DNA from 2 places in the Arthrobacter sp. P1_H7 genome. Region 1 is predicted to be linked to the other one. Evidence: riboswitches for the same ligand, from Rfam matches in the RefSeq annotation. Region 1 holds a riboswitch; the other holds the start of a gene.
The links. Region 1 has a riboswitch for glycine ahead of gcvP (aminomethyl-transferring glycine dehydrogenase). Riboswitches for the same ligand answer to the same signal wherever they lie in the genome.
Positions count from the first base shown of each region.

Region 2: it holds a riboswitch for glycine, as region 1 does, so the genes downstream of both, gcvP (aminomethyl-transferring glycine dehydrogenase) here and gcvP (aminomethyl-transferring glycine dehydrogenase) in region 1, are expected to answer to the same signal.

Region 1 covers NZ_JBFUCO010000010.1:48,798-59,540, forward strand. Annotated here, with positions in the region: gene cycA (D-serine/D-alanine/glycine transporter) at 1-299, opposite strand, end outside; gene AC1DXI_RS11165 (methylenetetrahydrofolate reductase) at 289-1,125, opposite strand; gene lipA (lipoyl synthase) at 1,188-2,195, opposite strand; gene AC1DXI_RS11175 (L-serine ammonia-lyase) at 2,210-3,622, opposite strand; gene glyA (serine hydroxymethyltransferase) at 3,740-5,062, opposite strand; gene gcvH (glycine cleavage system protein GcvH) at 5,059-5,442, opposite strand; gene gcvT (glycine cleavage system aminomethyltransferase GcvT) at 5,500-6,636, opposite strand; gene gcvP (aminomethyl-transferring glycine dehydrogenase) at 6,646-9,510, opposite strand; glycine riboswitch at 9,563-9,670, opposite strand; glycine riboswitch at 9,672-9,769, opposite strand; gene AC1DXI_RS11200 (hypothetical protein) at 10,165-10,743, shown strand, end outside.
Region 2 covers NZ_JBFUCO010000019.1:1,158-11,900, forward strand. Annotated here, with positions in the region: gene glyA (serine hydroxymethyltransferase) at 1-1,172, opposite strand, end outside; gene gcvH (glycine cleavage system protein GcvH) at 1,169-1,552, opposite strand; gene gcvT (glycine cleavage system aminomethyltransferase GcvT) at 2,097-3,260, opposite strand; gene gcvP (aminomethyl-transferring glycine dehydrogenase) at 3,273-6,155, opposite strand; glycine riboswitch at 6,195-6,309, opposite strand; glycine riboswitch at 6,311-6,409, opposite strand; gene AC1DXI_RS17905 (TetR/AcrR family transcriptional regulator) at 6,641-7,180, opposite strand; gene AC1DXI_RS17910 (MFS transporter) at 7,248-8,846, shown strand; gene AC1DXI_RS17915 (Dps family protein) at 8,869-9,372, opposite strand; gene AC1DXI_RS17920 (sigma-70 family RNA polymerase sigma factor) at 9,540-10,349, opposite strand; gene flgN (flagellar export chaperone FlgN) at 10,602-10,743, shown strand, end outside.

The DNA.
Region 1 (10,743 bases):
CATCCGGTGAAGAAGCCGGCCCAGGGCCCGAGGAGGTCCGCTGCGAAGTCGCTGAAGGATTTGTAGTTCAGGTTGCTCAGCAGGAGCTCGCCCATGGCCCGCATCACGAAGAACAGCATGAAGCCGATGATCATGTAGACGAAGATGACGGAGGGTCCGGCCGCGGAGATGGTTTTGCCCGAGCCCATGAACAGGCCGGTGCCGATGGCGCCGCCAATGGCGATCAGCTGGATGTGCCTGTTGCTGAGCTGCCGCTCAAGATGCGGTTCCTGGTGGGAAGTTACGGTTTCAGTTGTCACGTGCTGCTCCTCGAATCAATGCTGTCTGGAGTGCTGCTGAGGTGGGCGCCTGACCCGGTCCGCCGGGAACAGAGTCAAGGCTGTTGAAGCTGTAGAGATGGATGCCCGCGAGGTTGCCAGGCTGGCTTTCCAGCCTGGACACCAGGCTTTGCGGCGAGTAGAGGTCGCCGCTCAGGAGTTTGCGGGCCAGCGGACCCTTCCGGCTCAGGAACTTCAGGGAACTTCCGACGCCGATCTGCGTCGCCAGGGAGACCAGCTTGGTCCGGGGCACGGACCCTGCCACCCCAGCCCAGACGGGCAGCTCAACGCCTTCGCGGCGCAGGAGCGCCGCATAATCAAGGATTTTCTCCGGAGCGAAGCACATCTGGGTCACAACGTGCGAGGCCAGGTGCTGCTTTGCCAGGAGCGCATCCAGCACGTCCACGGGCCCGGCGAAGGGGTGGCCCTCCGGGTAGCCCGCAATGCCTGCCCGCATCAACCCGCCGGAGTACTGCGCGATGTCCTCCAGCAGAGGAAGGGCGGACTCATACGGGCCGGCCGGCTGCTTCCGGTCCCCGCCGATGACAAACACCTCGCGGATGCCGGCGGCATCGCAGTCGCGGAGGATTCCGGTCAGCTCGGCCCGGTCATGCAGGGTCCGCGCGGCGAGATGCGGGATGACGGTGTAGCCCAGCACACCAAGCTGCACGGCAGTGCGCATGGTCCGCTCGATGCCGTGATGGGGCAGGCACGTCACCGTGAGCGTCGTGGTCAACGGCACCAGGTCCGTGACGCGCTCAACGATCCCCGCGGAAGGGATGATTTCTATTCTGATGGGGAACATCATTGGTCCTCTCTGAACATCAGATTTTTTGGGCATCAGGTTTTTGGGCATCAGGGTTGGGTTGTTCAGGCCGTAGCCGCGAGCAGGGTGCTGGCTTCCTGGCGGGTGCTTCCGGAGCTTTCGATGTGCGCGAGCTGGGCCGGGATTTCCCGGCCTTTCTTACGCATCGCGGTGGCCCAGAGCCGGCCGGCGCGGTAGGAGGAACGGACCAGGGGTCCGGACATGACGCCGAGGAAGCCGATCTGGTCCGCTTCGTTCTGCAGGTCCACGAATTCCTGCGGCTTGACCCAGCGGTCCACCGGCAGGTGCCGTTCGGAGGGGCGCAGGTACTGGGTGATGGTGATCAGGTCGCAGCCGGCCTCGTGCAGGTCCCGCAGCGCCTCGGAGATTTCCTCGCGGGTCTCGCCCATGCCCAGGATCAGGTTGGACTTGGTCACCATGCCGAGCTTGCGGCCCTGGGTGATGACGTCCAGGGAGCGGTCGTAACGGAACGCCGGGCGGATCCGCTTGAAGATCCGGGGCACGGTTTCGACGTTGTGGGCGAAGACCTCGGGCCTGGAGTCGCAGATCGCCTCGATGTGCTCGGGCTTGCCGGAGAAGTCCGGGATCAGCAGTTCGACGCCGGTGCCCGGGTTCAGTTCGTGGATCTTGCGGACCGTCTCGGCGTAGAGCCAGACGCCCTCATCGGCGAGGTCGTCGCGGGCCACGCCGGTGACGGTGGCGTAGCGCAGGGCCATGGCCTGGACCGAGCGGGCCACCTTGGTGGGCTCGAACATGTCCACGGGGGAGGGCTTGCCGGTGTCGATCTGGCAGAAGTCGCAGCGCCGGGTGCATTCGGAGCCGCCGATCAGGAACGTGGCTTCCTTGTCCTCCCAGCATTCGAAGATGTTCGGGCAGCCGGCCTCCTCACACACCGTGTGGAGGCCCTCCTTCTTGACGAGGTTCTTGAGCTGGACGAACTCGGGGCCCATCTGGACCTTGGCCTTGATCCATTCCGGCTTCCGTTCCACCGGTGTGGCCGCGTTTCGCTGCTCAATGCGCAGCATCTTCCGGCCTTCTGGTGCCAGTGTCATTAGTTCTCTTTCCTTCAGCATTCGACGACGTTGACGGCGAGGCCGCCCATGGCCGTTTCCTTGTATTTGGAGCTCATGTCCTTGCCGGTTTCGCGCATGGTCACGATGACCTCGTCGAGGGAGACCCGGTGCGTGCCGTCGCCCCAGAGGGCCATTTTGGCGGCGTTGATGGCTTTGGCGGCGGCGATCGCGTTGCGTTCGATGCACGGGACCTGGACGAGCCCGCCAATCGGATCGCAGGTCAGGCCCAGGTTGTGCTCCATCGCGATTTCCGCGGCGTTCTCCACCTGCTGGGGCGTGCCGCCCATGACTTCGGCCAGGGCCGCGGCGGCCATCGAGGACGCCGAGCCGACCTCGCCCTGGCAGCCGACCTCCGCACCGGAAATCGAGGCCTGCTCCTTGTACAGCACCCCGATCGCGCCGGCGGTCAACAGGAACTTGACGATCGTCTCGTCGCGGTCGGCCTGGGTGGCCTTGTCCATGCCGGGGGCGAAGTGCAGCGCGTAGTAGAGCACGGCCGGGATGATGCCGGCGGCGCCGTTGGTGGGGGCGGTGACCACGCGCCCGCCCGAGGCGTTTTCCTCGTTCACGGCCAGCGCGATCAGGTTGACCCATTCCTGCCAGTACTTCGGGTCCCGGTAGTCGGGGTCCTGGCCGAGGGTTTCCTTCATGAGCCGTTTGTGCCAGTCCGGGGCGCGGCGGCGGACCTTGAGCCCGCCGGGCAGCAGCCCTTCACGTTTGAGGCTGACCTCGACGCAGCCTTCCATCACCGAGTAGATGTGCAGCAGCCCTTCCCGGATCTCCGCCTCGGTCCGGCTGTCCTCTTCGTTGATCCGCATCACCTCGCTGATGCTCAGCGAGGTCTTCCGGCAGTGTTCCAGCAGTTCGGCGGCCGTGCGGAACGGCAACGGCAGTTCCTTCTTGGATTCGTCGAGCTCCTGCTGCGCCGCGTCCTCCTCGCCTTCACGGACAATGAAGCCGCCGCCGACGGAGAAGAACGTGGCCTGGTGCAGCGCCTCGCCGTCGGCACCGGAAACCGTGAACGTCATGCCGTTGGTGTGCCGGGGCAGGATGGTCAGCGGCCGCAGGACGATGTCCTTCACCCCATACGGCAGGGACACAGCCCCGCCCAACTGCAGCGTGCCGGTCCCGGCGATCGCGGCCAGCCGCTCCTCCACTTCCTCGGGGAGGATCTGCTCGGGGTGGAAGCCCTCCAGGCCCAGCAGGATCGCGGTCATCGTGCCGTGGCCGTGGCCCGTGGCAGCGAGCGAGCCGTAAAGGTCCACCCGCAGCGACGCCACCTCCGCCAGCCTGCCGAGGGACTTGAGTTCTTCAGCAAACACGGCGGCGGCCCGCATGGGGCCAACGGTGTGCGAACTGGACGGCCCTATCCCGATGGAAAAGAGGTCGAAGACTCCAACTGCCATGATGCGTACCTTCCGCGGAGAAAGAGAATGATGGTCAATGACTAGAGGCGGGGCTCACCGCACCGGTCCCGGCCCCCCAATGACCCTGGACCGGTGCGATGATGCGCCCATTGAGCGCTAGGCGAGGTTAGCAACCGAGGGGTAGAGCGGGTGGGCGGCGGCGAGGGCCTCCACCCGGGAGCGGAGCCCGGACAGGTCCGCGCCGGCGTCGGCGGTCAAAGCCTCAGCAATGATGTCCGCCACCTCGGCGAAGGCGGCCTCGCCGAAGCCGCGGGTGGCCAGCGCCGGGGTGCCGATCCGCAACCCGGAGGTGACCATCGGCGGGCGCGGATCGAACGGGACGGCGTTGCGGTTGACCGTGATGTCGATTTCCGCGAGGCGGTCCTCGGCTTCCTGCCCGTTGAGCTCGCAGTTGCGCAGGTCCACCAGGACCAGGTGCACGTCGGTGCCGCCGGAGATCACGTTGATCCCCTTCGCGGTCACATCCGGCTGGACCAGCCGCTCGGCCAGGATCCGGGCGCCGGCCAGCACCCGCTCCTGGCGCTCCTTGAACTCTTCGGACGCGGCGATCTTGAAGGCCACGGCCTTGCCGGCGATCACGTGCTCCAGCGGGCCGCCCTGCTGCCCGGGGAACACCGCCGAGTTGATCTTCTTGGCGATGTCGGCGTCGTTGGAGAGGATGATGCCGCCGCGCGGACCGGCGAGGGTCTTGTGCGTGGTGGAGGTGGTGACGTGGGCGTGCGGGACCGGGGACGGGTGCAGCCCGGCCGCGACGAGGCCGGCGAAGTGCGCCATGTCCACCATCAGGTACGCGCCGACGGAGTCCGCGATCCGGCGGAACTCGGCGAAGTCGAGCTGGCGGGCGTAGGCGGACCAGCCGGCAACGATCAGCGCCGGCTTGTGCTCCTGGGCCAGGCGCTCGACCTCGGCCATGTCGATCCGGTGGTCCTCCTCGCGGACCTGGTACGGGATGACGTTGTAGAGCCGGCCGGAGAAGTTGATCCGCATCCCGTGGGTGAGGTGCCCGCCGTGCGCCAGGTTCAGGCCCATGATGGTGTCCCCGGGCCGGATCAGGGCATGCATCACCGAAGCGTTCGCCTGCGCGCCCGAGTGCGGCTGCACGTTGGCGTACTCCGCGCCGAACAGGGCCTTGACCCGGTCGATCGCGAGCTGCTCCACCACGTCAACATGCTCACAGCCGCCGTAGTAGCGCTTGCCCGGGTAACCCTCGGCGTACTTATTCGTCAGCACCGAACCCTGCGCCTGCATCACGGCTTTGGCGGTGTGGTTCTCCGAGGCGATCATCTCCAAACCGTCCCGCTGCCGGGTGAGTTCGGCGTCGATCTTCGCGGCGATCTCCGGATCCAGGGCGGACAGGTCCGCGTCCAGGCTCGCGGAGACGACCTGCTCAAACGCGACGGTACCCGTCGCGGCGCTCACAGTTCGCCGCCGTTCTTGGACGCGTACTCCTGGGCCGACATCAGTGGGCCTTCTTCGGTCACGGCGACCTTGAACAGCCAGCCGGCCCCGTACGGGTCGCTGTTGATCAGCGCCGGATCGGAAACGACGGCGTCATTGATCTCCACCACCTCGCCGGTGACGGGGGCGTAGAGGTCCGAGACGGACTTGGTCGATTCGACCTCACCGCAGGTCTCCCCCGCGGTCACCGCGGAGCCGACCTCGGGCAGGTCCACGTAGACGATGTCGCCCAGGGCGTCGGCGGCCACGGCCGAAATCCCAATTCCTGCAGGGCCCGATCCGTCGGCAGCAACCCACTCGTGTTCAGCGGAGTACTTCAGTTCGGCTACAACTTTGCTCATTGATCTCAATCCTTAAGTTCGTATGTGGTTTCGGCAGGCTCAGCCAGCAGCGACCGGCTACTTTTGGCGCTTGTAGAACGGCAGCGCGACGACTTCGAACGGCTCCGCCTTGCCGCGGAGGTCAATGTCCAGGGCTGTGCCCGGTGCGGCGTGTTCGACGTCGACATAGGCCATGGCGACGGGGTAGCCCAAAGTGGGTGAGGGCTGTCCGGAGGTCACTTCGCCCACCACGTTGCCGTCCTTGAGGACCGGGTAGTGGCTGCGGGCGGCGCGGCGGCCCAGGCCCTTGAGCCCGACGAGCTTGCGGCCCGTCGTGGAGCCTGCGCCGGCTGCCTTGAGCTCGCTCAGGGCGGCCTTGCCGACGAAGTCCGACTCCTTGGCGAGCGAGACGACCGGGCCCAGGCCTGCCGCGTACGGGTTGCCTTCGCGGGAGAGTTCGTTGCCATAGAGCGGCATGCCGGCTTCCAGACGCAGCGAGTCACGGCAGGCCAGGCCGGCGGGGATGAGCCCGTGGCTGGCGCCGGTTTCCAGCAGTGCTTCCCAGAGGCTGGCGGCGTCCCCGTTGGGAATGTAAATTTCGAAGCCGTCCTCGCCGGTGTAGCCGGTGCGGGCGAGGAGCAGGTCCTGTCCGTTGATCTGCACTTCAACCGCAGCGTAGTACTTCAGTTCGGTGACCAGCGAGTGTTGCTCGGCTGGGACAAGGGTCAGCAGAATGGCCTCTGCGTTCGGGCCCTGGACGGCGATCAGCGAGGTCGCGGCGGAAACATCCTCCACCGTCACGTCGAACCGGCCTTCTTGGGCAGAACCGGCCCGTTCGGCCAGCGCCGCGGTAACCACCGCAGCGTTGCCGGCGTTGGGGACCACGAGGTACTTGTCCTCGCCACGGCGGTAAGAGATGAGGTCATCGATGATGCCGCCGTCCTCGTGGCAGATCAGCGAGTACTTCGCTTTGCCTATGGCCACCGCCGAGAGCTTCCCGGCCAGGGCGTAGTCCAGGAACGCTGCGGCATCCGGGCCGCTGACCCAGACTTCGCCCATGTGGGAGAGGTCGAACAGGCCCGCGGCGTTGCGGACGGCGTGGTGCTCGGCCAGTTCCGATTCGTACTTGAGCGGCATCTGCCAGCCGCCGAAGTCCGTGAAGGAGGCGCCGGCTTTTTTGTGCTGCTCGTAGAGAGCGGTGTAATTCTCACTCATCAGGGATCCTTAGTTCTCGAATTCGGAAAGCGGCGGGCAGGAGCAGACCAGGTTGCGGTCCCCGGCGGCGCCGTCGATGCGCCCGACCGGCGGGAAGTACTTGTCCTGCCTGAGTGTGTGGACCGGGAATGCGGCCTGCTCGCGCGGGTACTCCCGCTCCCAGTCGGAAGATACGACGGCGGCGGCCGTGTGGGGTGCGTTGCGCAGCGGGGAGTTCTCCACCGTGAAATCGCCGTGGGCGACCTGGTCGATCTCCCGGCGGATGCTGATCATCGCCTCGATGAAGCGGTCGATCTCCGCCAGGTCCTCGGACTCGGTGGGCTCCACCATCAGGGTGCCCGCCACGGGGAAGGACAGCGTGGGGGCGTGGAAGCCGAAGTCGATGAGGCGCTTGGCCACGTCCTCGGCGGTGACGCCGGTCCTGGCGGTGAGTCCCCGCAAATCCAGGATGCATTCGTGGGCCACCAGACCGCTCTCCCCCGTGTAGAGCACCGGGAAGTGCTCATCCAGCCGGGATGCGATGTAGTTCGCCGCCAGCAGCGCGGACTTGGTGGCCTCGGTGAGGCCCTGGCCGCCCATGAGCTTCACGTAGGCCCAGGAGATCGGCAAGACGCCGGCCGAGCCGTAACGTGAAGCGGAGATCGCAACTCCAGTTCCTGGTTCGATAGCGCCGGCGTCGTGCGCCTTGTTCGCGTCCCCCGGCATAAACGGCGCCAGGTGCGCTTTAGCGGCAACCGGGCCGACGCCCGGTCCGCCGCCACCGTGCGGGATGCAGAAGGTCTTGTGCAGGTTCAGGTGCGAAACGTCGCCGCCGAACTTGCCCGGCTGGGCCAGCCCGACGAGGGCGTTGAGGTTGGCGCCGTCGACGTAGACCTGCCCGCCGGCCGCATGCACGGAGTCGCAGACCTCGCGGACGTCGGCGTCGTACACCCCGTGGGTAGACGGGTAGGTGATCATGATGCAGGACAGGGCGTCCTTGTTGGCCTCGATCTTCGCCTGAAGATCGGCGTGGTCGATCGTGCCGTCGGAGGCGGTGGCCACCACAACCACCTTCATGCCGGCCAGCACCGCTGAGGCCGCGTTGGTGCCGTGGGCCGAAGCCGGGATGAGGCAGACGTTGCGCTGGGCGTCCCCGCGGGAGAGGTGGTAGCCGCGGATCGCCAGCAGGCCGGCGAGCTCGCCCTGCGAGCCGGCGTTGGGCTGGATGGAGACCTGGTCGTAGCCCGTGATTTCGGCGAGGTCAGCCTCGAGACCGCCGATGAGTTCCCGCCAGCCCTCGGTCTGGGATTCCGGGGCGAACGGGTGGATCGAGGCGAACTCCGGCCAGGAGATGGCTTCCATCTCGGCCGTGGCGTTCAGCTTCATGGTGCAGGAGCCCAGCGGGATCATGGTGCGGTCCAGGGCCAGGTCACGGTCCGAGAGGCGGCGGATGTAGCGCAGCAGCTGGGTTTCGGAACGGTGCGTGTTGAAGACCGGGTGCTGCAGGAATTCGGAGGTGCGCAGCACCGTCTCGGGCAGCTCGAACCCCTTGGCCTCCACCACCGGACCGGCGCCAAAGGCGACGACGACCGCGGAGAGGACCTCCGGCGTCGTGGTTTCATCGACGGACACGCCAACTGTGTCCGCGTCGATGAGCCGCAGGTTGATGCCCCGGGCCTCGGCGGCGGCGATGACCTTGGCGGCCTTGCCGGGCACACGGACCGTGAGGGTATCGAAGAAGGAGTCGCTCGCCAGTTCGCGGCCGACGATCTTCAGCGTGGCGGCGAGGGCGCGGGTGTTGTTGTGGACGGTCTCGGCGATCGCTTTCAGCCCGTCAGGGCCGTGGTAAACGGCGTAGAACGAGGACACGATGGCCAGCAATGCCTGCGCGGTGCAGATGTTGGACGTGGCCTTCTCACGGCGGATGTGCTGCTCGCGGGTCTGCAGGGCCAGCCTGTAGGCCGGGACGCCGGCGTTGTCCTTGGAGACGCCTACGATGCGGCCGGGGAGCGTGCGTTCCATGCCCTCGCGCACCGCCATGTACGCGGCGTGCGGGCCGCCGAAGAACAGCGGCACGCCCAGGCGCTGCGTGGAGCCGACGGCGATGTCCGCCCCCTGCTCACCCGGAGGGGTGATCAGGGTCAGGGCAAGCAGATCCGCCGCCACGGTGACCAGTGCGCCGCGTTCCTTGGCCTCCGCGATCACGCCGGACTGGTCCCACACCCGGCCGGAGACGCCCGGCTGCTGGAGGACGAGACCGTTGATGTCGCCGTCGGGCAGACCGGCGGAGAGGTCAGCGACCTGCACCTCGAAGCCCAGCGCCTCCGCTCGGCCCCTGACGATGGCAATGGTCTGCGGGAGGCAGTCGGCGTCGAGGACGGTCTTGGCCCCGGCAGCGGACTTGTTTTTGTTGGCGCGGCGCATGAGAAGCACGGCCTCGGCAACCGCGGTGGCCTCGTCCAGGAGGGACGCATTGGCCACCGGGAGCGCGGTGAGGTCCTGGACCATGGTCTGGAAGTTCAGCAGCGCCTCGAGGCGTCCCTGGGAGATTTCCGGCTGGTACGGGGTGTAGGCGGTGTACCAGGCGGGGGCTTCGAGGATGTTGCGGCGGATCACCGGCGGGGTGACGGTGTCGTAGTAGCCCTGGCCGATCATCTGCACGGCCGTCTTGTTCTTGGAGGCAAGCTTGCGCAGTTCGGCCAGCACCTGGACTTCGCTGAGGGCGCTGTCCAGGGTGAGGGGCTTTTCCTGGCGGATGGAATCGGGGACCGCGTTGTCAACGAGGCCATCAACGCTGTCGTAGCCGACGGCCTTGAGCATGGTGTCGATGTCGGCCTGGCGGCGGGCGCCGATGTGGCGGTCTGCGAAGGTGGACGGGGACGATTGAACCGTCATGAGAGGAACTCCATAATTCAGGTGGCATCAAGACGCCACGATGATTCGGGTTCCTCCCCGCTCTGTATTGGACCTGAGAGTTTCCGTTTTGCCCTGCTGATAGCAGCGCGCCACTTGCACCGTCGGTGAGCCCGGTTGCCCGGACTGCTTTCCAGAGTTGCCTTGCCGCGGCGGTACGTGGGCCTGAGAGATTCCTGGGGAGGATTTGCTCCTACGGCGCCTGCTGAACGTACCGGCAGGACTCTCCCGCCGCAGATCATAAGCTGTGCCACTGGTCGGTGACACAGCTCACAATTTATCCGGTTCCCGGGCAGGATGCAAAATTTATTTCAATTGAGTCGCTGTTCCCGCGGACGACGGCGGGAGCTCTTCGCCGTTAGTCCATTCGGCGCCTTATTCTGAACGGGATACTTTACATTTTCATGCGCGTCCCGCCAGAGCGCTCATACGCAAGGAGCCTCCGTGAGCCTTCCGGATCAAGCGATGGAACAGGCAGCCCCCAGCAGACCACCAAGCAGGACTCCCGCCGGGGATGCCGCTTGGGGGTGTCTGATCGGGATCCTGGCAGGATTGCTCGGCTTGGGCCCTTGGCTGGTATCCGGCGCACAGCTCCCGTTGCAGAACTTGTGGGGCGCAGAGGTCGTTCCAGACCAGATGCCTGTGTCGTTACTGCCGCTAAGCCAGTACGAACTCACCACGATCGTGGCCCTCCTCACCGTAGGAGGTGCGGCGGCCGGACTCGCGGTGCGCATCTGGTCCCCCGCCCGACGGCGACTGGTGACGTGGTGCGCGGCAGCCGGCGTTCTGGTGGTTCAGTTCACGGCGGCCGTCCAGTCCTTCACAGTGCTCGACGGCGGCTTGACGGGCGGAACAACGGCGAGCCTCTACTTCGCCGGGTTACTCGCGGGCGTGACCGCCTCCCTCGCTGCGGCCCTCGTGGCGCACCTGCTGCTCTGTTCAAGGTCCCGGAGCCTGGCGGCATTGGCCGCCGGACTCGTGGCGGTGCCGTTCGCTTCGTGGACGGTGGAGTGGGTTATCGGCTTCGTTGGGCACATCAACGTCCCCGCGGCAGTGCCGTCCGCGGCTCACTGGATTCCGGCCATCCTCGTTGGTTGCGCCCTGGCATGGTGCGGCCTTCGTCCTGCGCGGCGGGCCGCGGTGTGGGCCGCGAACCTTGCCCTGTTGTGGTTGGTTCCCGCCCTGTTCATCTCGGTCAACTACGTCCTGGGGACC
Region 2 (10,743 bases), on a different contig from region 1:
CCGCGGGTGGCCAGCGCCGGGGTGCCGATCCGCAGCCCCGAGGTGACCATCGGCGGGCGCGGGTCGAACGGCACGGCGTTGCGGTTCACGGTGATGTCGATTTCCGCGAGTCGGTCCTCGGCTTCCTGCCCGTTGAGCTCGCAGTGGCGCAGGTCCACCAGGACCAGGTGCACGTCGGTGCCGCCGGAGATCACGTTGATCCCCTTCGCGGTCACATCCGGCTGGACCAGCCGCTCGGCCAGGATCCGGGCACCGGCCAGCACCCGCTCCTGGCGTTCCCTGAACTCCTCCGAGGCGGCGATCTTGAAGGCCACGGCCTTGCCGGCGATCACGTGCTCCAGCGGGCCGCCCTGCTGCCCGGGGAACACCGCCGAGTTGATCTTCTTGGCGATCTCGGCGTCGTTGGACAGGATGATGCCGCCGCGCGGACCGGCCAGGGTCTTGTGCGTCGTGGAGGTGGTGACGTGGGCGTGCGGCACCGGGGACGGGTGCAGCCCGGCCGCCACCAGTCCGGCGAAGTGCGCCATGTCCACCATCAGGTACGCGCCCACCGAGTCCGCGATCCGGCGGAACTCGGCGAAGTCGAGCTGCCGGGCGTAGGCGGACCAGCCGGCAACGATCAGCGCCGGCTTGTGCTCCTGGGCCAGGCGCTCCACCTCGGCCATGTCGATCCGGTGGTCCTCCTCACGGACCTGGTACGGAATGACGTTGTAGAGCCGGCCGGAGAAGTTGATCCGCATCCCGTGCGTGAGGTGCCCGCCGTGCGCCAGGTTCAGGCCCATGATGGTGTCCCCGGGCCGGATCAGGGCATGCATCACCGAAGCGTTCGCCTGCGCGCCCGAGTGCGGCTGCACGTTCGCGTACCCGGCGCCGAACAGGGCCTTGACCCGGTCGATCGCGAGCTGCTCCACCACGTCAACATGCTCACAGCCGCCGTAGTAGCGCTTGCCCGGGTAACCCTCGGCGTACTTATTCGTCAGCACCGAACCCTGCGCCTGCATCACGGCCCTGGCGGTGTGGTTCTCCGAGGCGATCATCTCCAAACCGTCCCGCTGGCGGGTGAGTTCGGCGTCGATGCGCGCGGCGATCTCCGGATCCAGCGCGGACAGGTCCGCGTCCAGACTCGGGGAAACGACCTGCTCAAACGCGACGGTACCCGTCGCGGCGCTCACAGTTCGCCGCCGTTCTTGGACGCGTACTCCTGGGCCGAGAGCAGGGGGCCGTCCGACTCGGCGGCCACCTTGAAGAGCCAGCCGGCCCCGTACGGGTCGCTGTTGATCAGCGCGGGGTCATCGACGACGGCCGTGTTGATTTCGGTGACCTCGCCCGTGACCGGGGCGTAGAGGTCCGAGACGGACTTGGTCGACTCGACCTCACCGCAGGTCTCCCCCGCGGTCACCGCGGAGCCGACCTCGGGCAGGTCCACGTAGACGATGTCGCCCAGGGCGTCGGTGGCGACAGCGGAGATGCCGATGGACACTACGTTCCCGGCCTCCCGCGCAACCCACTCGTGCTCGTCGGAGTACTGCAGTTCAGGGGCAACTTTTGCCATGTGTTTTTCCTTTACGTTTGAAAAGTCGTGGGCCACGACAATTGTGGCTGGGTTGGGTGGCGGGTGAGGCAATTCCTCCGCGTGCTCGCTCGTTCCTCGCTTAGACGCACGCTTCCGGAATCCCCTCACCCGCCGCTATTCAGTTCAGTTTTCGGGGCCACCTGTTCTCCGGGAAGAAACCGTGGCCTTTCGTATTCTTCTAGAGCCGGGCTGCTTCTTGGCTTCAAGGGTGTCATCAAGCTCAACCCCCAATGATCGAGCTTGCGTGGCGCACCGTTGGGACAAGCCAACCCGCGGCAGGCGGTTCATCCCCAGCACCTTTGGCTTTCGAAGGCGCTTCAAAGGGCGCCTCGTACGGGAGGTGAGGTGTTCTCGAGGGGCCGGTCGGCTGGGTTTTCGGAAGCGTGCGTCTAAGCGAGTGACCGCCGTCGGGGTTCCCTGGCCGAGCTTGCGAGGCGAGGGGGACGGCGGGTCAAACGAGCGAGCACGCGTGAAAATCCAGCCGACCGGCGCCGGAGCCAGCCATGGCCCCGGCCACGGTGGACTACTTGACGCGCTTGTAGAAAGGCAGTGCGACCACTTCGAAGGGCTCGGCCTTGCCGCGGAGGTCAATGTCCACGGCGGTGCCGGGCTCGGTCAATTCGACGTCGACGTAGGCCATCGCGACCGGGTAACCGAGGCTCGGACTGGGCTGGCCGGAGGTGACCTCACCGACGACGTTGCCGTCCTTGAGGACCGGGTAGTGGCCGCGGCCGGCCCGGCGTCCGAGGCCCTTGAGCCCGACGAGCTTGCGGCCCGTGGTGGCGCCGGCGCCGGCTTCCTTCTTGGCGGCGAGAGCAGCCTTGCCAATGAAGTCGTCTTCCTTGGACAGCGCGACGACGGGGCCCAGGCCGGCGGCGAACGGATCGCCTTCGAGGGAGAGCTCGTTGCCGTAGAGCGGCATACCGGCCTCGAGGCGGAGCGAGTCGCGGGACGCGAGCCCGGCGGGGGTCAGCTCGCCGTCCTCGGCGATGGCGACGAGTGCCTGCCAGAGGGCGGCGGCGTCGTCGTTCGCGACGAAGATTTCGAAGCCGTCTTCACCGGTGTAACCCGTGCGGGCCAGCAGGAGGTCCTGGCTGGCTCCGCCGAACATGAACGGGACATCCACTGCAGCGTAGTACTTCAGGCCGGTGACGAGCTCGTGCTGCGCGGCGGGGACCAGGCGCAGCAGGATCTCCTGGGCCTTGGGTCCCTGCACGGCGATCAGCGAGGTCTCGGCGGACGCGTCACGGACGGTGACGTCGAACCCGCCGTCTTTTCCGGACCCAGCCCGTTCGGCGAGGGTCTCGGCGACTACCTTGGCGTTGCCCGCGTTGGGGACCACGAGGAACTTCTGTTCGTCATCTTTTGCTGAGGGGCGGCGGTAGGTGATGAGGTCGTCGATGATGCCGCCGTCCTCGTTGCAGATCAGCGAGTACTTGGCCTTGCCGATCGCCATCGCGGAGATCTTGCCGACGAGGGCATAGTCCAGGAAGGCGGCGGCGTCGGGGCCGGTGACCCAGACTTCGCCCATGTGGGAGAGGTCGAACAGGCCCGCGGACTTGCGGACGGCGTGGTGTTCGGCGAGTTCGGAGCTGTACTTCAGCGGCATCTGCCAGCCGCCGAAGTCCGTGAAGGAGGCGCCGAGCTTCTTGTGCTCTTCGTAAAGTGCCGTGCAGTTCTCAGTCATCGTTGGCTGTCCTTAGTTGGCGGAGTCGTCTGTGTGGTCTTCGAAGGCTTCGAGGGGAGGGCACGAGCAGATCAGGTTGCGGTCCCCGGCGGCGCCGTCGATGCGGCCGACGGGCGGGAAGTACTTGTCCTGCTTGAGCGTGTGGACCGGGAAGACGGCCTGTTCGCGCGGGTACTCGCGGGTCCAGTCGGTGCTGATGACGGCGGCGGCCGTGTGTGGGGCGTTGCGCAGCGGGCTGTGCTCCACGGTGAAGTCGCCGTGGGCCACCTGGTCGATCTCGGCGCGGATGGCGACCATGGCCGTGATGAAGCGGTCGATCTCGCCGAGGTCCTCGGATTCGGTGGGCTCCACCATCAGGGTGCCGGCCACCGGGAACGCCAGGGTCGGGGCGTGGAAGCCGTAGTCGATCAGGCGCTTGGCCACGTCCTCGGCGGTCACGCCGGTCTTGGCCGTGAGTTCGCGCAGGTCCAGGATGCACTCGTGCGCCACGAGGCCGCCTTCGCCGGTGTAGAGCACCGGGAAGGAGTCGTTCAGGCGGGCCGCGATGTAGTTCGCCGCCAGCAGGGCCGACTTGGTGGCCTCGGTGAGGCCGCGGCCGCCCATGAGCTTCACATACGCCCAGGAGATCGGCAGCACGCCGGCCGAGCCGTAGCGGGAGGCGGAGATCGGGGTGCCGTCGGCGCCGTTGGCCGGGTCCGCCGCGTTGCCCGGCATGAACGGGGCCAGGTGGGCTTTGGCCGCGACCGGGCCGACGCCGGGTCCGCCGCCGCCGTGCGGGATGCAGAAGGTCTTGTGCAGGTTCAGGTGCGAGACGTCGCCGCCGAACATGCCGGGCTGGGCCAGGCCGACCAGGGCGTTGAGGTTGGCGCCGTCGATGTAGACCTGGCCGCCGGCGGCGTGGATCGCGTCGCAGACCTCGCGGACGTCGGCGTCATACACCCCGTGCGTGGAGGGGTAGGTGATCATGATGCAGGACAGGGCGTCCTTGTGCAGCTCGATCTTGGCGGTCAGGTCCGCGTGGTCGATCGTGCCGTCGGAGGCGGTGGCCACGACCACGACCTTCATGCCGGCCAGCACGGCGGAGGCCGCGTTCGTGCCGTGCGCGGACGCCGGGATCAGGCAGATGTTGCGCTGCTCGTCACCGCGGGAGAAGTGGTAGCCGCGGATCGCCAGCAGCCCGGCGAGCTCGCCCTGGGAGCCGGCGTTGGGCTGGATGGAGACCTGGTCGTAGCCGGTGATCTCGGTCAGCTGGGCCTCGAGGTCCTCGATCAGTTCACGCCAGCCGGCGGTCTGGGATTCCGGGGCGAAGGGGTGGATCGAGGCGAACTCCGGCCAGGAGATGGCTTCCATCTCGGCCGTGGCGTTCAGCTTCATGGTGCACGAACCCAGCGGGATCATGGTGCGGTCCAGGGCCAGGTCACGGTCCGAGAGGCGGCGGATGTAACGCAGCAGCTGCGTCTCGGAACGGTGCGTGTTGAACACCGGGTGCTGGAGGTAGTCGGAGGTGCGCTCGACGGCGGGGTCCAGGCCGAAGCCTTCAGTGGTGTCTGTCACGGACGCGCCGAACGCGGCAATGACGTCGGCGACGACTCCCACCGTCGTGGCCTCATCGGCGGAGATGCCGACGGTGTCGGCGTCGATGGCGCGCAGGTTGACGCCCTTGGCGTCGGCTGCCGCGATGATCTCTGCTGCCCGGCCCGGCACCGAGACGGTGATGGTGTCGAAGAAGGAGGTGTGCAGCACGTCCAGGCCGGCGGCCTTCAGGGAGGCGGCGATGGTCTTGGCGTGGACGTGGACCGACTGGGCGATTGCCTTCAGCCCGTCCGGGCCGTGGTAGACGGCGTAGAAGGAAGCCACGATGGCCAGCAGGGCCTGGGCGGTGCAGATGTTGGAGGTGGCCTTCTCGCGGCGGATGTGCTGCTCGCGGGTCTGCAGGGCCAGGCGGTAGGCCGGGACGCCGGCGTTGTCCTTGGAGACGCCCACGAGGCGGCCGGGCATGGAGCGCTCGAGCCCCTTCTGCACGGCCATGTAGGCCGCGTGCGGGCCGCCGAAGAACAGCGGCACGCCGAAGCGCTGGGCGGAGCCGACGGCGATATCAGCCCCCTGCTCGCCCGGGGACGTGATGAGGGTCAGGGAGAGGAGGTCTGCGGCGACGGTGACGAGGGCGCCGCGTTCCTTGGCGTCGGCGATCACGGCGGTGTGGTCGAACACGCGGCCGGAGACGCCCGGCTGCTGCAGGACGACGCCGTTGATGACGCCGTCGGGCAGGCCCTTGGAGAGGTCGGCGACCTCGACCTCGAAGCCGAGGGCTTCGGCGCGGCCCTTGACGATCGCGATGGTCTGCGGCAGGCAGTCGGCGTCCAGGACGGTCTTGCCGTCGTGGGCGGCCTTGTTCTTGTTGGCGCGGCGCATCATCAGCACGGCCTCGGCGACGGCGGTGGCTTCGTCCAGCAGGGAGGCGTTGGCGATCGGCAGGCCGACGAGGTCCTGGACCATGGTCTGGAAGTTCAGCAGCGCCTCGAGCCGGCCCTGGGAGATCTCCGGCTGGTAGGGCGTGTACGCGGTGTACCAGGCCGGGGCTTCGAGGATGTTGCGGCGGATCACCGGCGGGGTGAGCGTGTCGTAGTAGCCCTGCCCGATCATCTGCACGGCGGTCTTGTTCTTCGACGCCAGCTTGCGCAGCTCGGCGAGGACTTCGACCTCGCTCAGGGCCGCGGCGAGCGCGAGGTCGGCGTCCTGACGGATATCCTTCGGAACGGCGGTGTCCACCAGGGCGTCGACGGTGTCGTAGCCGACAGCCTTCAGCATGGCGTCGACGTCGGCCTGGCGGCGCGCGCCGATGTGCCGGTCAACGAAGGACGTGGAGGCTGGGGTAACAGTCACAAGGAACTCCATAACTCAGGCGGCGCAGGGTACGCCACATTGATTCGGGTTCCTCCCCGCTCTGTATTGGACCTGAGAGTTTCCGCGCAGCCTGCGTTTCAAGGCTCCGCTTGCACCGTCGGTGAGCACAGCATGTCTGGGACACGCCTGCTACTTTCCAGAGATGCCTTGCCGCGGCGGTACATGGGCCTGAGAGATTCCTGGGGAGGGTTTGCTCCTACGGCGCCTGCTTGTACCTACTTGCAGGACTCTCCCGCCGCAGATCAAAGGCGTATTCAATTGGGGGTGACAACAGTCACAGCTCTCATTGTCCTATGCCGGGCGCGCGTCCGCAAACTCCCTCCCGGCGGCGGACCCAGGTTACGGCCGTCGAGCCGCCCGCCGGGAAATCCGGCGGCGCGAATTCGCCGGAAACGTCCGGGGTCGCCGCAACTTTCCGGCGAGCCCGGAGGCGTCCGGCGACTTCGGCGGGGGTGGCTGGGCTCGGGGGGGGGGCGTCAGCCGCGCAGGCGCTCGACGGCGGCCAGCAGGCCCTGGACGTCCGCTTCGACTTCCGGCAGGGGCCCGCCGGGGCCGCGGGTCAGCATCGCGTTGAAGTACAGCCCGTCCCCCATGTACAGGACGGCCTTCGCCATGGCTGGCCCGACGTCGGCCGCCAGCAGTTCCAGCCAGCTCGCCTGGCCGGCGGCGAAGCGGCGGAGGGTTTCCCCGTGTGCCACCTCGGCGAGCCGCGTGGCCGCCACGAAGACCCGGTCCATAGGCGTGTCCGCCCACACCGAGGACTTGATGAAGTATGCCGCCGCCCCCTCGGGGGCTGCCGCCATGGCCGCAACATCCGCGGCCAGAAGCCGGTCCAGCCGTTCCAGCAGGACCGCGATCATCGCCTCCTTGGTCGGGAAGTGGTAGAGCAGGCCGCCCTTGGAGACGCCGGCCCGGCGCGCGACGGCGTCGAGCGTCGCGGCGCGTTCGCCGACTTCGATGAGCAGGGATTCGAAGGCATCGAGTACGGCCTCGCGGGCGACGGGTTTCCTGGGCATGCCTCCCATCATGCCTGTCCGGCCGCGCATTTCTTAACTGTACCGTCCAGACGGTATAGTTACGTTCATGAGCATCGCATCGATCACCCCAGCCACCAGCACTCCGGCGACCACCGCCCCCCGGGCACCGTGGCGTGACTGGGTCGCCCTGGCCCTGCTGATGTTCCCCGTCCTGCTCGTGGCCGTGGACAACACCGCGCTCACGTTCGCCCTGCCGGCCATCGCCAGCAGCCTGACCGCTTCCGGCGTCGAACTGCTCTGGATCGTCGACGCCTATCCCCTGGTCCTGGCCGGGCTCCTGGTTGCGATGGGCTCCCTGGGCGACAGGATCGGCCGGCGCCGGCTGCTCTTCGTCGGCAGCGCGGGTTTCGCCGCGGTGTCGGCCGTGACGGCGTTCGCGCCGAGCGCCGAATGGCTGATCGCCGGCCGCGCCGGGCTTGGCCTGTTCGGCGCCATGCTCATGCCGTCCACGCTGTCACTGATCCGGAACATCTTTCCGCAGCCCAACCGGCGCAGGCTGGCCGTGGCGATCTGGGCCGCAGGCTTCTCCGGCGGCGCCGCCCTCGGCCCGATTGCCGGCGGCTGGCTGGTGGAACACTTCTGGTGGGGCGCCGTCCTGCTGGTCGCGGTACCGATCATCCTGCCCCTGCTGCTGCTCGGCCCGGCGCTGATCCCGGAATCCCGCGACCCGCAGCCGGGCCGGGTGGACGTGCCCAGCATTGTCCTGTCCCTGCTGGTCATGGTGCCGGTGGTCTACGGGATCAAGTCCCTCGCCACCCACGGGCCTGCTCCCGAGGCCTTCGCGAGCATCGGAACCGGCCTGCTCATGGGGTATGTGTTCATCCGGCGGCAGCGCAACCTGGCCAGAGGCCACAGTGCAGCCCACAGGACAGACCAAAGCACCGCGCCGATGCTCGATGTCAGCCTGTTTGGCAACCGGATCTTCAGTACGGCCATCGTGGCCAACGTCCTGGCACTATTCTCCTTCAATGGCTTCATTCTCTTCCTGGCCCAGCACCTGCAGCTGCTGGAAGGCCAGTCCCCCTCGGCGTCCGGCGTCGCCATGGTCCCGGCCCTCATCGCCACAGTCGTAGCAGGGCTGCTCGTGGTCCCGCTGGTGCGCAAGGTGCGGCCCGGCTTTGTGGTGGCCGGCGGCCTGCTGCTGAGCGCGGCGGGCTATTTCCTGGTGGCATTCGGCGACCACAGCCAAGGCCCGTCGCTCCTCCTTGCCGCCCTGCTGGTGCTCTGCCTGGGGGTCGGCGCGGCGGAGACGATCTCCAATGACCTGATCCTGGGCGCCGCGCCCGCCGACAAGTCGGGGGCCGCCGCCGCCATCTCCGAGACCGGCTACGAAGTGGGGTCCCTGCTGGGAACGGCGATCCTCGGCTCAATCCTGACTGCCTCCTACCAGGGCAATCTCCGGCTCCCCGCGGGCGTGTCCGAGCTCGCCCCGGCCGCGGCTACCAGCCAGGCCGGTGAAACCCTGGCCGGCGCTGTGGATCTGGCCCGGATGCTGCCGGCGCCTCTGGCGGAGGCCGTGACGGCGGCCGCGCGCACCGCCTTCGACTCGGGCGTGCACGTCACGGCGTCAATTGCGCTGGTCCTGATGTCCGGGGCCTGTGTCCTGGCCGCCGTCGTCCTACGGTCGGTGCCGAAGGCCAAATAGGGCTCAGCGGCCGCCGTCAGCGTCACGGGGTTCCGCCGCTTAAACACGAGCGTCCGGCGCCGGGAGGATACCCGGCGCCGGCCCGCATGGTCTCGGCATTCACCATCCAGGCGTACTGCTCAAACTTGGCGATGAACTCGTGCAGCAGATCCGCGGTGGTGGGATCTTCCTCGTCCACTTCGTCATGGACCTTGCGCATGGTGCCGACGGCCGCCTCAAGCGCGGCGACAATCCGCTCGATGGCGTCCTTCGTGTTGATCAGGCCCGCCGGGAACTCGGCCAGTGCGGTGGACTTGGAAACCGTGGAGCTTCGGCCGTCCGGGAGGGCGTGGAGGGCACGCATGCGCTCGGCGAGGTCGTCCGCGAATCCCCGGGCGGCGTCGATGATCTCGTCCAGCTGGAGGTGAAGGTCCCGGAAGTTGGTCCCGACGATGTTCCAGTGTGCCTGCTTGCCCTGAACGTGGAGTTCGATCAGGTCCACCAGGACTGCCTGCAGGTTGGTCGTCAATGTGGGTGATGCTTTCATGAATCCTCCTCGATAGAACCGGTGCCGTGCGGGCCGCGCGTGCCGCTTGCTGGCACCCCGGCCGATGCTTCCGACGCTACCGCAGGGCGGCGCCGGGCCGCGACGGTTCTGGGAGGAATTTCTCGGTCAGCTTACTAAGTCGGCTTACTAACCGTTTTTGGGGCGGTTTAGACGGCCTCGTTGAGGATGGGCCCCCGGGGGAACACGGCCCGTGTGATGCCGCCGGAGGTGGAATCGGACAGCTGGGTGAGGTAGTCGTTGCGCCGCCTCGGGGTGATCCGGGACTGGGGCTGGAACGGCTGCTCGGGGTCGTCGGCGTAGTGGGCGGTCAGGCCGTCACGCATGAGCCGGATGGCCTCCGAACGCTGCTGGGACACCGCTGCGTGCGTGGATCCGAGTTCCGCGGCGAGGTCTTTGACCGTCCGGTCGCCGAAGTAGATCTCCTCCACCACGTAGCGCATCCGTTCCGGGAGGGATTTCACGGCGGCCCGCAGGTACTGGAGCCGTTCGTCCGCGAGCACAGAGTGTTCCGGCGTCAGGGTTTCGGCCGCCAAGGTATCCACGACGGCCTCGTCGAGGGGCGTCAATGTGCGTGAGGCATCCGCGAGCGCGGCCTCCACAACGCTCTGCTGGACACCCAGGGCGGAGGCGATCTCGTCCACAGTGGGGGTGCGGCCCAGGGCCGACGCCAGGGTTTCCTGCACGGACATGGTTTCCTTGATCCGCCGGCGGGCGGATCGGGTGGCCCAGTCGCTGGCCCGCATCTCGTCCGCGAAGGCACCAAGGATGCGCCTGCGCGCGAAAGCACCGAACGGCACACCGAGGCCTGGATCGAACGAATCGGCCGAGGTGATCAGGGCAATAGCGCCGGCTGAAGCCAAATCATCGCGAGAAAGGTGTGACGCCTTCGAGCACAAATCTGAGACGAGATACCCCACCAGCGGAAGGTGCTGCGTGACCATCTCGTTGCGTTCCACGCGATTCAATACTGTGTCCCCCCATGAGACCGGATCCGAAGGGTCCTCGACCCTTAAAACGCCGAGAGCCGCACCCAAAACCGACCGGTGCTCCCCCCATAGGAGTCAGCGTTCGCAAGTAGGGCGCAGCACCCATGGAGGAAACTTATCACCTGTTCCAAGATCTGCGTGTACCCTCAGGGAAAAGCTGTGCGAAAAATGCGGTGACCGCCCCGAAGCTGTGATTCACAGGGCGGAAAGAGAATGGGGCCCATGAGCGCAAGTGATCTCTCCGCGGCACTGTGGCAGGAGCGGCGGCAGCTGGAGCTGCTCCTCTTCAGGCTGGAAACGCAGCGTCTGCATGTCGTGGCCGGGAATCTGGAATGGCTGAACTTCATGGCCTCCGAGATTGAAA